2 regions of the uncultured Acetobacterium sp. genome follow, and region 2 is predicted to be linked to the other one. Evidence: riboswitches for the same ligand, from Rfam matches in the RefSeq annotation. Region 2 holds a riboswitch; the other holds the start of a gene.
What was found. Region 2 has a riboswitch for cyclic di-GMP ahead of QZ998_RS13430 (hypothetical protein). Riboswitches for the same ligand answer to the same signal wherever they lie in the genome.

Region 1: linked by a shared signal. The riboswitch ahead of QZ998_RS07285 (right-handed parallel beta-helix repeat-containing protein) and the one ahead of QZ998_RS13430 (hypothetical protein) in region 2 are both predicted to bind cyclic di-GMP.

The regions. Positions count from the first base shown of each region.
Region 1 is NZ_CAKMJU010000038.1:35,645-43,543, reverse strand. Features, by position in the region: gene QZ998_RS07285 (right-handed parallel beta-helix repeat-containing protein) at 1-1,452, opposite strand, end outside; cyclic di-GMP riboswitch class I at 1,465-1,546, opposite strand; cyclic di-GMP riboswitch class I at 1,580-1,655, opposite strand; cyclic di-GMP riboswitch class I at 1,825-1,900, opposite strand; gene QZ998_RS07280 (hypothetical protein) at 2,298-3,833, opposite strand; gene QZ998_RS07275 (glycosyltransferase) at 3,935-4,990, opposite strand; gene QZ998_RS07270 (hypothetical protein) at 4,991-6,166, opposite strand; gene QZ998_RS07265 (glycosyltransferase) at 6,267-7,244, opposite strand; gene QZ998_RS07260 (glycosyltransferase family 4 protein) at 7,392-7,899, opposite strand, start outside.
Region 2 is NZ_CAKMJU010000103.1:20,787-28,685, forward strand. Features, by position in the region: gene QZ998_RS13420 (TrpB-like pyridoxal phosphate-dependent enzyme) at 1-103, opposite strand, end outside; gene QZ998_RS13425 (3D domain-containing protein) at 581-1,708, shown strand; gene QZ998_RS13430 (hypothetical protein) at 1,810-3,435, opposite strand; cyclic di-GMP riboswitch class I at 3,774-3,858, opposite strand; gene QZ998_RS13435 (tRNA1(Val) (adenine(37)-N6)-methyltransferase) at 4,364-5,119, shown strand; gene QZ998_RS13440 (CheR family methyltransferase) at 5,519-6,121, shown strand; gene QZ998_RS13445 (MBL fold metallo-hydrolase) at 6,136-6,723, shown strand; partial or broken gene QZ998_RS13450 (MCP four helix bundle domain-containing protein) at 6,777-7,899, shown strand, end outside.

The sequences.
Region 1 (7,899 bases), on a different contig from region 2:
ATACATATTTCCTGATAATACACAGCTTGAGTCATAAGTAATTCCGCTTACCTTGCTGTTAAAACCAACAGTCATTCCATAGGCTTGAGTTTTCTTTACTTGATCATCAATGAATTTACAATTTAGGAATTTTACATTCTTGATGTAGCCGCTAGCGTCCCAAGCATCAATTCTGACGCCATCATTGGATCCTGGACTGCTTTGACTGTTGTTCGAAATCGTCATGTTCTCAAAGATAATATTTTCGACCCCTTGTGCCTGACCTGATGTTACCAGTGAGATTCCCCGATACTTATTTTTTGAGACGGTCATATTTTTGAAAGAAGCGTTATTAACATCACTCTCAATTTCAATCCCGTAAAGATTATTAATGACGGTGTTATCACTAAAGGTTAGATCTTTTGCTTTGACAAGGCGAATTCCCATACTGGCATTGTCTGTCATGGTGCTACCAGTAACCGTAACCCGTTGGATGATTCCTGTGATACCCATTAAATCTAAGCCCGAACCCTTGTTACCATAACATTGGGTATTGATAATCTGGATGTCTTCAGCTATCTGATTTGGGTCTGGTTCAATGTCAATGCCGGCTTCTGGTAAGGTACCATTTGTGTTTCTAAAAATACTATTACTGACGACTACCCGTTTCGCATCGGTAATTGATAAACCCTGACGTCGATTGTTCTCACTAATGACATTATCAATCGTAATATCGGTTACTGCTGGGGAATCTCCAAGAAAAATACCATCACCCCAACAATCGCTGATTGTCATATTGCTAATTGAGATATTACTTGACCCATTAATGACATGGACTCCCATTCCCCATTCTCCTGTGGTTCCCTGGTGTTCATATCGTTCGCCAACAATCTTTCCGCCGGTGATGCTGACATTGCTTACACCAATCATCCGAACCACGGCATTGTATCCATTTGAAGAGGGGAGAGCTTTTAAAATAGCATTTTGGCTTAAGGTAATACTTTGATTCGATTTTGGTTTTAATGTCTGATCAACATTTATCAAATATGTGCCATCCGGAATATAGACCGCACTGCTTTCATCAAGCGCTTTTTGAATTGCTGCTGTGTCGTTTGTTACGCCATCCCCTTTAGCGCCATAATCTTTAACTGATTTTTGCTGAGGTTCTGGGGTTGGCTCGGTCACCACTGGTACCGGCTCAGTCACCACTGGAGTAGGTTCGGTGACCACTGGTTCCGGTTCTGGAACGACTGGTGCTGGCTCGGTCACAACTGGTGCCGGTTCTGTCACCACTGGTGCCGGTTCTGTTACGACTGGTGCCGGTTCTGTTACGACTGGTGCTGGTTCTGTTACGGCAACTGGTCTTTTGGGATTTTTCGCTTTTGCTGTGCCTGAATTTCCTGGTGCTGCATATACTGGCATTGAACTTAGTAATAACATCAATGTAACTAATAAAACGGATATCTTTTTCATGGTGGTGCTCCTTTCGGTAGCCGGCTACCTTTCTTTGCAGTTAAGGCCCTTAGCTTTGCGTCCCAACTTTTCAGTTGGTTTGCCCTTATCGATGGATCGATACAATCATTAAATAAAAAACTCTTCTTTCGGTAGCTGGCTGCCATTTTAGAGGCCCTCTAGCTTTGCGTCCCTATCTTTCGATAGGTTTGCCTTTATCGTTGAAGAGTTGCTTCAACAGTTTTAACTTTTACCATTTATGTACTTGCTTGCCGACTCCCTCCTTTTTGACTGAGCGTCTTCCTAACAACTCTTTAAATTTCTACTATATCTTGACCGAAAAAATCTATTCGACTTTCATTTAAATAATTTCTGACTACAAAAAACTTCCCCTTCGGTAACTGGCTGCCATTTTACAGGCCCTTTAGTTTTGCGTCCCGGTTTTTCAACCGGTTTGCCTTTATCGTCGGAAAGTAATTCCACGATTTATTTAGTTGATTACAGCTTTGCTACCCTTTTAATGTCATTTTGTTTAGAACGATATGCAATATTGGAATATTAGCATATTGCATTGCTGTGGTTAGGCTCAATATATCACACTTTAATGATCCAGTCAATACAATTATGACTAATTCTAATTTATACAGTCAAATTTAAGTAAATTGACTGTTTCGTAATTGAACCAGTAATGTTAGTGCATTCCTTCTGCTTGGCTTAGTTATTGCTCAGTACTTCTTACCTTTAAGATCGACTGAAGCAGCAAAATATTTAGCAGGATTTTTAAAAATCCGCATCATAAAATTTTCTAAGCACGTTTTTATATCATTCTTAATAGAGCATCATCACAAATTGCCACATTCAGTTTTTTATTTAAAGATTTTAATTGCTCTGTCGATTAATTGACTTTTCGCTACCTGTATTATATAAGAGAAATCATTATTTTTTCTAAAGATCAAAAAGAATAACAGATTGGGAACGACGCCGCAGATCAAGACTCTAATCATAAAACTGATAATTCCGGTGTCGACAACATATTGACAGATAAACCAGGTGATCATCCCTGCTCCGATTGTTATGACTGCATACTTAAGGTATTGTTTAAAATACTCAGCCGAACTGGATTCAAACCCATACTTGTACAAAACAAATGGCTCCACCCAAAAGCTGGTAGTGATGGTGCTGACCATTGTTCCCAAAAAAATCCCCGCCACGCCAACATAATTTGCAAGTATCACCGATGCCACAATGTTAATAATCGATTCGGCCAGCGGTTTATAGCGATCATACCAATATAAGCCATGGGCATCTTTAAAGACTCTGACGCTTGTTCTCATCCCCATCATGTAGAAATTGACAATCAAAATTGCCACGATTTCCATATCAAACAGGTATTCTCCCCCCAACCAGAGGTAAATAAATGGATTCACCAGATTCCAAAGTGCAATCGCTGAAAATCCGTAGATCCAGAAAGCGGCAAAATTTGTGCTGGAAAAGACACTGCGATTCTTTTCTGCCGATTGGGTTATCCCAAGATTACCGATGCTGGCCGTTAATGATTCAAATATTAATCCATAGATCATTGTCAGTGATGCAATAATCAGTAAATAGTTTGAGTAAATCCCGACTGCCACAATCCCAATTAGCATCGAGATCAGGATATTATCGGTACCCAAAACGACAACACCACCAATTCGATGGTAGATCAACGCCTGGACATTTTTTTTGATCTCAATCTTTTCTTTAGCTTCCAATGGTAGAATATTTTTTTCCTTCAAATAAGGAAACATCTTATCGGCTCTGAGCGAAACCAGAATGTTTTCAGATAGGGTCGCCACCAATTCGACAGATAAGAATAAAATGTAGTTTTGGGTTGTATATAAAATGATTATCTGAAAAATACTCATCGCGATAAAAATTGCATAGCGGTAGAGCGAAGCAATGTATTTTTTTTCATTGGCGATAATCAAAAAACGCTTATATGAAAAAAAATAGGATATCGCCGAATTAACGACAAAGATTATAAAAATAAGGTTGATGTAATCTACTTCTGGAATATCTTTGATAAAAAAATGCAAGAACGGGACGAGCATTATTCCCAATGCGATAATAATCAGGCCGATAAGTGTATAAGTTTTTTTAAATAATTTCATTAACGATTTTATTTTTTCAACATTGTTTTCGGCTATCGGTTTGTACATGCTGTAGACAATCGCTGTACCAATTCCCAATTCAGCCAATGATAAGATTGACAAAATATTGGTGAACAGGCCATTGATTCCTAAGTATTCCGCGCTTAATACTGTAACAAAGACGATTCGCGAAACAAATGTAACCAACAATGCCAACATTTGACCGATCAGTGCATATTTTATATTCTTGATTGAATTCGCTGTTCTTGACATAAGTCCACCATTTTCTGTGATTGTTTACTAATTGGATTGATTCGCAATTTAGCTGCTAGCCTTATTGATTGCATCTAGTGCATTAGAATTATCGCTACTTTTCAACGGAACATTTTACCTAAATAACCATTTGCAAGAAATAACCAAAACAAAATTATAAAACTCTTTTTCTTAAGTAAATGAACAACGATTATTAGCCTTTTTCCCGAGACAGCAGCATTTTTTAATGCAGTTTGAAATTCATTTAATGTAATAATCTCTTTCATCTTGATGTATTTTTCTTTTAAACGATCATTACTGGTAAAACGTTTTTCGATGGCGATGATATAATATCTCAAAATCATGCCATTGATTTTTTCGAGTTCATTACCCTTGTCCATTTCAAATTTTTGCGAGAATTCTCTGAGCCGTTTATCTAATATCTGAAAATTCCGGATATAATCAATAGCTGGCCGCCGTTTAAGTTGCGAAGCATTCAAATCATGATAATAATGATACCACGCTCCATCCAGAACACAGACTTTTTTTGATTTTTCCAGAACGTCTAAGACAAATTTAAAATCCTCCAATATCGACATTTCCTTTTCAAAGACAATCTGATTATCTTTGATGATGGTGGATTTGATGACCTTGTTACAGGATGATAAAAAGTAGTTTTGATCAGACAAATAAGAAAAATGTGCGTTTATATTTTTAACATTAAAACAGTAGTTCTTTTCAATGCTTTTAATATGTCTTTTCTGTAGCTTCTGATTTTTGTAATAGTCGAACTGCATTCCATAGATCACCATATCAATTGAGCGATCGGTAAATTGTTTCATCACCACAGCGTAAGTTTCTGGATCAATAGTATCATCTGCGTCGATAAAAGACAGATACTCCCCGGTCGCTAGTTGAATCCCGCGATTCCGGGCTGCACTCACCCGGGCATTTTCTTGATGAACGACCATTACTCTTTTATCTGCTCTGGCGTATTGATCGCAAATCATCGCTGATGAATCCGTTGAACCGTCATCAATCAGAATTAATTCAAGCTGCTGATAGGTTTGATTCAAAACACTGTTAATCGACATTTCCAACCGTTTTTCGGCATTGTAGACTGGCATAATCACACTTATTAATGCTTCTCTCATGGTCATCACCCTCAGTTTTTCCATTTAAACAACACCTTTGAGCATCACCGACGATTCATAAACATGCAACTCTGATTCACGAGACACAATATAAACCCAGATCAGCAGATAAAGCAAGTTACGATTAAACAAAATCTGATCACTTACCAAAACAAACATTAATATATACCACATCACTCGATAATTCGAACTGATTTTTCGGTACATCATCACAAAAAGATTTACCCACAATATTGATCCAAGCAGTCCAAATGAAAAAACCTGAAAGATGAAAGAATTTGCATAATTTCTACCATAAGTTTCGCCGTTCATATAAAGAAATTCTGCTAGTCGATTTATACCGACTCCAAAAATCCATTCCGGTAATGAAAAATATTGGAATAAGCTCAGTGTTCCTAATATTCTGATATTTTCCACTAAACTGGGCAGGCTTAATTTACTTAAATATTCACGAAATAGGTCTGGCAAATAGACGAACAAGGCAATCCCCATGATCGAAAAGACGATCATGTAGACCAGTATTTTTGCCTTTTTAATATTAATAATTACTGGAATAATCAGTAACAGAATAATACCGGTGGTACTGGTTGATAGAACCCCGCCTGCAAAGAGGACCATTGCCAGCCAATAATCTTTTTTTATTATTGCCATCGCATAGATTGGCGCAACATAAATACAATAATGCGCCGGCTCATAAAAAAACGATGTTGGCCGGCCATATTCAATCGACTCAAAACCTGATAATTCAATCGCCCTTAAAAATGGGATATTACCTCTAATAATCACGTCAAAAATATTATATGCAATAGCCTGATAAAGTAGAAAAGCAGTTGCTATCAGAGCCACTAAACCACAGGCTCGATAAAGCTTTTCCTTATCCAGATAGCCGGGACAGCACAAAACACTGGCCAATATCATAAAGACAAGCATTCCCCCAGAATTATTAATTGTGTTTGTAATATCTGGGTATTTCAATGCCCCAACAATTAAATTGAGAATAATCAGGATCAACATGGTGACCAGTATTTCAATGTTAATGCGAATCACCAGATTTCTTTTGATCACGCCGCTAGTAATAATTGCCATCAATATAAAATTACCAATATCAAATAGTGGTAAAAATTCGTAAAGAGATAAAATCGGAAACAAAGCGATAAGTATATATTTAAAATCACTGATTTTTTCAGTTTGCAACTTCATTATTTGTCCTCTCTTAATTGTATCACTTTTACATCAAGCTATTACAGTTGATATCGATTGATCCTGATCAATCATTCGCATTTGTGAACACTAACTTTCTTCATTCTGCTTTTATGGCATTTGCATAGACGCCACTTAAAATTATTTTATAATTGTCTTCATTATTAATACGATTGAATTTTTCGATTTGTTTCTCTGACATTTCTTTTCTTATTTCTTTGTTTTCAATAAGCTTAATAATCGCGCTCACTAAACAATCGTCATCATCGGATAGATACCCAGTTATATTATTGTCAATCAATTCGATCAAACCATCTGTTGGAGTTGAAACGATTGGCACACCAAAATACATCGCCTCCAGAGCTGAAATCGGGGTACCTTCAAATCTGGAACAAAACAGCATGCAGTTGGCTTGTTTGATTGCTTTATAGGGGTATGATAAATTGCCTGTAAAAAAGACCTGCTTTGTAACACCTTCTTTTTCAAAGATTTCTAGCATCTCTTCTTTTAACTCGCCTTCGCCAATCACCCCAAATCTGGCGTAAGGCAGTTGTTTTAGCACTGAAGAAGCTACTGCTGCGATGCGTTGCGGATTTTTTTGATCGGTGAGCCTTCCTAAAAAAATAAAATCAAAACAGTATTCCTGGCTATCCTTGTCAATTAAGGCATTTAGTCTTTGTGAATAAATAATATTCTTCAAGACAATTGTTTTATTTTTGATAACCGGTTTAAAAAAGTAATCATTTATACAGCTTTCTGACACCGCAATAATTTTTTTTGCTTTTCTTGCTGCGATCATATATAAAAATGACTTGATCGTTAGTTTTTTCATATCATCGTTATTAACATGTAAATGGGAGATAAAGGGAATCCCTTTGTCAGCGATTGTTGCAGCAAGGACGGTAGCTCTGACATCATGAGCATCAATCAAATCCGGTTGATATTCAGAGATCACGCGGTTCAATGCTTTGATAGTTAAACTATCAATTGGAAGATATGTAATATCTCTGTCTTCTAGAGCTTGCCGGATTAAACCATCTGGCGAACAATAGGCCATTTGATAGTCGTTCTTAAACATCATGCAAATATCGGCCGCTACATTTTCGGCTCCGGATAGCTTACCGGTATTTAAAATGTGTAGTATTTTCATTTTTGCTTACCTCATCTCTGCCCGCTAGCTTACGCTAAATTAGGATAAATTGTATCCTAGCCTGAATAAACCTTATTATTCGATGCCAGCGTATATTTTTGCCATGATGACATTGACATTCTTTTTATCATATTGATAGGCTTCTTCTGAATTGCGATGACCCATTTCTTTTCGTAAGTCGCTATTGATGATTAGTTGATCTATACTACTTGAAAAGCCGACCAGATCTTGGGGAGGATGTAGAAATCCGCCTGCATTATTGGCAATTAAGTCCGTATTCCCGCGAATCGATGAACAGACAATTGGCAATCCGGCTGACATCGCTTCCATCATCGCCACCGGCAAGCCTTCCTGGTAAGATGGAAAAATAAAAACATCTGATGCCTTGCATATGTCAGGAATATCACTCCGGTATCCAAGAAATTGTACCTTATTTTCGATATCCAGTTGTTTAGCCAATGTTTTTAAATAGCTGCCAAGTTTTCCTTCCCCACAAATCATATATTGATAATTCTGATGCGTAAGCTTTGCAACGGCTCGCAGTGCCGTTTCATGATTCTTTCTTGTTATTAAATCCCCGATC
Region 2 (7,899 bases):
TCACAAAAGGCTCTGGCAGCTCCTTCATTTTGGCTCGCAGATTGAACCAGTATTTTGGCATCTCATCTTCACTTAAATAAATCTTATAGGGTATCTTTTCCATGACTATTTCCTTTCTTTCTGTGGTTAACTCATTACAGACAGCGGTCTGTAAATACAAAAAACTCGTCCTCTACTAAACGTAAAGGACGAGTATAACGACTCGTGGTGCCACCTTTTTTTACAGGATCAAACCTGCCTCTGCAGAATACCAACATATTCCTCAACACTGACGTAGTTGTCACGTCATGGAATACTCAGCCTAAGCCTTTGACCATGCCCTCAGCGGTCCATTTGATGGATTGCCTTCTGCAAGGCTCTCAGCCTACCTCGCTCTCTGTTAGTGCATCTTCCACCGTTATCTCCGCATCAACGGTTTGTTTTTATCTAATTATCTATATTTTAAATGAAACATTAAGAAAAGTCAATTAGTAAATTCTAATCTTGACAATTATCGGGAAATGAAGTACAATCGATTTGTAAAGAAATTGTAACGAAACAGACTTTCGATTGGAAAGATTGAAATGAAAATGGAGGTTTTATGATAGAAAAAGAGAATAGCAGCCCGAATAGAAGAAAAAAATCGATCCTTAAAATAGGTATGGCCAGCGTGATCATCACCTGTGTGGTAGGAACCGCCAGTTCCTTTGTTTTTGCCAAGGAGATCAAGGTCACCGTTGATGATACCGAAAGAATGCTCAGTGGTGGCATGTTCCAGAGTGTCGGTGCGGTGCTAGAAGGTAATGGCATTGAACTAGGAGATCAATATTCCGTCAATGTCGATACCAACTCGGTGTTGTTTACGGTTAATCATGTTGAAGTGAAAAGCAAGGCTAGCGGTCAACTGTCTGTTGATGGAAAAACGATTATTTATCAGACCGAAGCCGAAACAGTTGGTGATTTACTCAATGAGTATGATCTAAAACTAAATGATCTTGACCGGGTTGAACCAGGCAAGTCTACATCATTAAAAGATGTCAAAGAAGTTGAGGTCATTCGGGTACAAGTTGATGAACTGCCAAGCCGGCAGGTTGTCACCTATACCACCCAGAATAAAGACAACCCGGAAATGGAAACCGGCAAAACCAAGCTTATCCAGGTTGGCGTTGACGGCGAATCCAGCCAAGTTGAACGGGTGCTTTATGAAAACGGGGTGGAAGTCAAGCGGGAAATTATTTTCGATGAAATTGTAACAGCGCCGATACCAGAAATTGTTGAAGTTGGCACGAAAGCAGCGATTGTAGCCCCGGCTCCCGTCACGGAAGCGCCAGTTGTCGAAACCCCGGCAGAACCGCAAGCACCTGTGGTTGAAAGCCCGGCTGCAGCCCAGGCTCCGGTGGTCGTAACACCAGCTACTGCTCCAACTCAGACAACCGCCACCACTACCATTCCCGAAGGTGCTGTCAAAATGACGATCCAATGTACCGCTTATACGGCAACCGGGAATGCCACCGCATCGGGTGTGATGCCTAAAGCGAATCATACCGTAGCAGCCTGGAAAGGTTTGCCCTTTGGAACCAAGATTTATATTCCGGCGATGGGCACCACCTATACGGTTGAAGATCGCGGCGGTGCAGTTACGGAGGGAATCGTTGATATTTATATGGATTCCTATGATGCCTGCATTCAATTTGGACGACAGAACTTGGAAGCTTATATTATTTATTAAATGAATCAAAGACAAAAGAAGGATGTGCGTGGCACATCCTTCTTTTGTCAGAAAAGTATCTTAAAGTAAAAAAAGCAGCAACCGATCACATGGTTGCTGCTTTATTTTTTTAGATGCCTTAAGACCAGCGCCCGATAATCAAAGGGATTGGTGATATCGCGGGAGTAGGGAATGGCGGCAAGGCTAAGTGACACATCGGCTTCAACAGCGTCATACTCGAGAATTAGAGCATTGAAGGCATCGGTAATCTCCTGATTGATCAGCAATTGATTTTTTACAGAAGTGTTTTCCATCAGAATACTGAAGATGCTGCCATCGAGAATATAAATCAGGTGGTTACTGTAGCAGTGGCTCTTGATAATTTTTAAGGTTTTATAGAGGATCTCGTCCCAGAGCCGGGAACCGTTGATGGTTTTTAGCTCATCCAGATGATTGATCGTAATCATTTCCAGAGTCAGAATGGTTTCGCCGCGGGAAGCGCGATCCATGGCATATTTGAGATCCTTATAGTAGGCTTTTTCGATCGTCAGTCCCGGACTTTCTTCGAGATTATCATAGGATGCAATTTGCTGTTCCAGATTTTTTTTGAAATGGAACAGTTCGCGAACCTTTCTAATCAATAATGCCGAACTCCATAAAATCATCGGAATCACCAGTAGCCAACCGATCTGATAAAATTTAAAGGGAACATCAAGGTAGAAAACCGAAATCAGCGACAAAATCACATAACTGCACAAGAGTAGAATCATAAAAAAGATACTGGCGCCATAGGGCATCGCAATGGTAAAGATCAGGCAGGTGAATAAAATAAACACCACCGAGTAATCAATAAAATTAAATTCTGAGGCAGTAAAAATCAGGAAAGCTCCAAAAATCATTAATCCCATAAAGAAAAAAACAAGCGGCGGAACCATATTGGTTAAGCTGGGCTTTTTAAGGAATTGAAGGTTCGTTTTTTTAGTTGGTTGAGCTTGTTTTTGCTTGATTGCCCTATCTTTACGTTTTTCTGGCTTTGCTTTTTGGGGCTTTGCCTTTTTCGGCGGTAGCGGTTCTTGATTAATTGGCGTTTCTGTTGTCAGCGTTGTTTTTTCCGGTTGGCGTTCTGGTGTTGTTGCCATTTCTGGGGGCGGATCGGGTTTTATTATTTCCGGGCTAACCTCAGACAGTGGCGGCGTCGACTTTGTTTCGGCAAATCTGGAATTGTCAAAAACATCATCGGTGCCAACAGGATTGGCGAGCTCGGATTCAGTTGGTGCTTTAGGGATAGCTGCGGTTCGCTCCGCTTCATATGCGTAAGGGGTGGTTCGTCCCAGAATTTTTGATAGGGTGGGTAGTTCCTCCTCATCTTCTTCGGTTTCGCCGATCGGTATGGAAAAACCTGCCCGGTCACTGAGTGGCAATGGTTGACTGGTAAGCAGATCACCATTAAAAGCCAACTGATTTGATCGGGTTTCGAAAGGACGGGAATTGAGGACGGCCTGATCGAGAGCATCGTCATCCGAGATATCTACCCCGGAAAGAAAATCTGTGCCGGGTTGGAAGGGATCATCAGAGATGGCCACTTCAACAACATTAGGATTCATTTCTCGCGAAATAAAGCCTTCTTCAGTGAGTGAAGCAAGCTTAGCATCAATTCGTATTTCGCATTCCTGGATGGTGGCATCCAGATGCTGTTTTTTTTCGAGAATAAGATCCAATTTACTCGGCTGGATTTTACTACTATTCATATATATCCATCGCTTTCGCAAATAATTTCGTTGCAATATTTTTGGTCATTGACTTTATCATCATAATCGTCGATGATAAAGAAGCTTTTAGAGGTGGCGAATTCATACAATAAATTTAAAATAGTCCTCTACAACTACACATTATAGCAAAGAATGTGTTTATATTAAAGAGAAAAACGAAAAAAAGACAGTTATTCCTGCTCAGTCGTGTTTAAGTAATGAGCGCTGCTTAAAAATGCTTTTAAAAAGCGGTTTTATGTTAATGGCTGTGGAGTAAAAAAATAAAAAAAAACAACGATTAAACACGTTGCATTAAATACACATATAGATGCGCTTAAAGTTGCAACTGGCTGTCATATAAATAAATACTTAGACCCTCTAGCTTTGCGTCCTTACCTTTTGGTAAGTTTGCCGAATATATAGTTAATCTCATAATAATACATATTTGTTATTCAGTCAAGTCCAAGGTTGTTATGAACGACTTATCTCCAAGGTTGATTTGTGGGTCAAAAGTGTGCGCATGCTAAGAATAATTCTCGCTTGTGGCGGTTTTTTTCTGATAAAATGGAGGCGAAACCATAAAGCTAGGGAGAAAAATGCTGTCAGGATTGAAAAACACTTATCAACAGCTTCGCATATAATTTTTTTCAAATGAGAAATTCAAAACCGTCTATTTTGGGGAATTAAATCTAGGAATTTAAATTATCAACTTTTATCTGTGCATATGTGGATAAGTTATAAAAAAACAATTAACAGGTGCGCTATAAAAAGGCTGAACAGAAAAGCCCGTGCTTAGGCAAGTTTTTGGGGAAAAGCAAGAAATCAACAAAACTTATCCACAAATGGTGGATAGAATTGACCAATATGTGGATAAACTTGTTGATTATCGGTTAAAATTAAAAAATTAAGTGAATTAAAGGAGCTAAATGTGGATAACTTTTTAAAAAAAGGGGAAAGAATTGAAGACTTAGGCCTTAATAATCTGAAGATCATCCAGAATCCGGATTATTTCTGTTTTGGCATGGATGCAGTTTTGCTGTCCTGGTTTGTCTCCCGGCGAACAAAAGGGGCTCCCCACGTTATTGATCTGGGAACCGGAACGGGAATTATTCCATTATTGCTTTATGGCAAAACAAAGGCAGCCTCGATCACTGGGTTAGAGATCCAGGAACCGCTGGTCGAAATGGCTAGACGGAGCATGGCCCTTAATGGCTTGTCAAACGAAATTAGGATCATCGCCGGGGATATTAAAGCGCCTGGTAGTGAGATTCTTCCAAACGCTTACGATGTGGTAGTCAGTAATCCCCCTTATATGCGGGCTCAGGCGGGACTTAAGAACAATTGTGAAACAAAAACTATTTCCCGCCACGAAATTTTATGCAGCATTGAAGATATTCTTATTTTCAGCAAGCGGATGCTAAAGGATCGCGGCCGTCTGTTTTTGGTTCATCGGCCGGAGCGGTTGGGCGATATTATTTCACTGATGCGATCTTATAAAATTGAGGTCAAGCACTTGCAATTTGTTTACCCATCCTTAAAAAAAGAAGCCAATCTGGTTTTAATTGAAGGACGAAAAAGTGGTAAACCAGGGTTAAAAACTGACACACCCTTGATTGTTTATCATGAAGATGGTGAATATACCCAGGAAATTTACGATATTTATGGGATGACCAAGCCGGAATAGCGGAGTTGTTCAGCGCCAGAGGCTGATCAATGGGGATCAAAAGATTAGTCAGAATGAATTGATTTATTTTCTCTGGGCAAGCGGTGATATAAAAAAATAGTAGAGGCTAGATATGCTGATAAGAATGCCAATGTTACAGAAGGGGTAATCTGTAACAAAGCTAAAAGGTTTTGCTTGTAAGCTAAAATAGGGTGGCTTATAATTACAAATACTATAGCAAAATCTGGCAACGAAGAAAGTTTATGATAAACATTAATTCAATGTTTGAATCATGAAAATAGTGGTATAAAGATGAGCAATGCAGCTAAAAATTCTGAAACCATATGCATTTCAGGTAAAGCTAGCATTGCTTATTTTAATATCATTGGATTTAATTATATACATGATAAAGGAGACACAATGGCTTTTACTTATTTTTTTAGAGATTTACAAACCCTTGAGATGATTTGCGACCATGCCATCCCGGAACTACGACTAAAACAGAAGATCAAGATCTGGGATGCCGGCTGCGCCATGGGGCCGGAACCCTATACGCTGGCGATGCTGCTGCGGGATCGGATTGGTCATATGTATTTTCGAAATGTCAAAATACAAGCAACAGATATCGATGGCAGTGACCTTTTCGATAAGATAATTTATGAAGCCGAATATCCCCGCGAGCAGGTGCAACGGATCCCAAAAGATATATTTGAAAAATATTTTATTAAGGTGGATAACAAGGAATGTTATTGTTTGATTGACGAGATAAAAGCCGCAGTCAGTTTTCAGAAACATGATCTTCTGACGTTTAAAAGCATTGGAAAAGATTTTGGGCTGATCTTGTGTAAAAATGTCTTGCTTCATTTTAATGAGCAGGAACGCATTAATGTAATCCGGATGTTTCACGATTCGCTCATCGATGGTGGATATCTGGCAATGGAACAAACCCAAAAACTCCCGGTTGAGTTAAAAGATTTGTTTGAGCCGGTTGTCTCAAATGCCCAATTATATAAAAAAGTCTAAAAAGGAACAAGATCATGAAAATTATCAATTTATCAGCGGGCAGAAAGATTTATACATCGAATGTTTATTTAGTTACTGGAGACTGGAATAAATTAAGTGATATCAATACCCTGATAGATGTTGGACGAGATCCGGCTATTTTAGATAAAATTGATCAGGCTTCCACCGGTGTCGGAAAAAAACGTGTCCAAAAAGTAATTCTAACACACAGTCATTACGACCATGCAACCCTTCTTCCAACAATAAAAAAACGTTACAACCCCAAAACTTTTGCCGCGTCATCGACGCTTGAACATGTCGATGTTATTTTGAAAGGTGGTGAACGCTTGAAAATTGGTGATCAAGAATTTGAGGTGATCCATACCCCGGGTCACAGCAACGATTCAATTTGTTTGTATTGTAAAAAGGAAAAGATTCTCTTCGCAGGAGATACCCCACTGGTGATTCGCGCCAAAGATACAACCTATCAAAAAGAATTTATAGAAGCATTGGAGGAAATTACAAAAAAAGATATTGAGACGATTTACTTTGGTCATGGAGAGCCATTAAAAGGCGAGTGTAAAAAAATGCTATTGAATTCACTTGAAAATGCAAGAAGTTAGCAGAAAGACAGTTAAGCTAGAATTAATTAAACAAGGGACATATAGGAGGTCACATGAAAACGTTTGCGAACATGAAGGTTAAAGCCAAGTTATTGGTGGGATTTATTATTATGGCTATTATTGTTGGGATTGTCGGGGTTGTCGGGATAACAAATATCAAGGCATTAGATGAATCAGACACTGAATTATATGAAAATATCACAGTGCCGATAGGTCAGGCGGGTCAGATATCAACAGCATTTCAACGGATGCGGGTTAATATCCGGGATATGATCATTGCCAATGATCCAGAAGTTATTAAAGAGAATGCAGATAAAATTGCTGAACGGCAGGCAGAAATAGATACCCTGACAGCTGAATTTGAAAGCCGGATTGTGTCCGACCAAATGCGGACCGCCTTTGATGAATTTGTCGAGGCGCGACAAAATTATAAAGGATCGATTACTGAATTAATGGCTTTAGCGAATCAAAATCAGGATGCCCAAGCTTTTGCGCTGATGGCAGAAACCGGATCATCAGGGATTGCAGCCCGGGCAGAGCAGGATGCCATTGCAAAACTGGTGGAGCTTAAACTGGCAGATGGTAGTGCCAAGGCCACCGCCAATACCGTTCAAGCCAATAGCGTGGTTACCACCATGATCATTGTTATCCTGGTCGGTGTGCTAATGTCAATTATGCTAGGTTTATTTTTAGGGTCGACCATTAGTAAGCCACTAAAAAAAGCGGCTGCGATGTTAAAAGAAATGAGCATGGGTCATTTGGGCATGCGCTTGAAGATGGACTCAAAAGATGAAATAGGTCAAATGGCTATTTCAATGGATAGCTTTGCCGATGATCTGCAGAATGTGGTTATTGGGACGATGAAACAGATATCAAACGGCGATGTTTCAGCAAATATTGAAATCAGAGATGAACTGGACGAGATAGCTCCTGCGCTAAAAGAAACCATTGAAAGCATCAGAGCGCTTATCGTTGAAGCAAATATGTTATCCCAAGCAGCCGTTGAAGGGCGATTGGATACCCGCGGGAATGCCGATGCATTTAACGGTGGCTATAAAGAAATTGTCGAAGGTGTCAATAATACTCTGGATTCTGTGGTCGGACCACTGAACGTTGCCGCCGAATATGTTGAACGGATCAGCAAGGGCGATATTCCGCCAAAGATCACTGACAGCT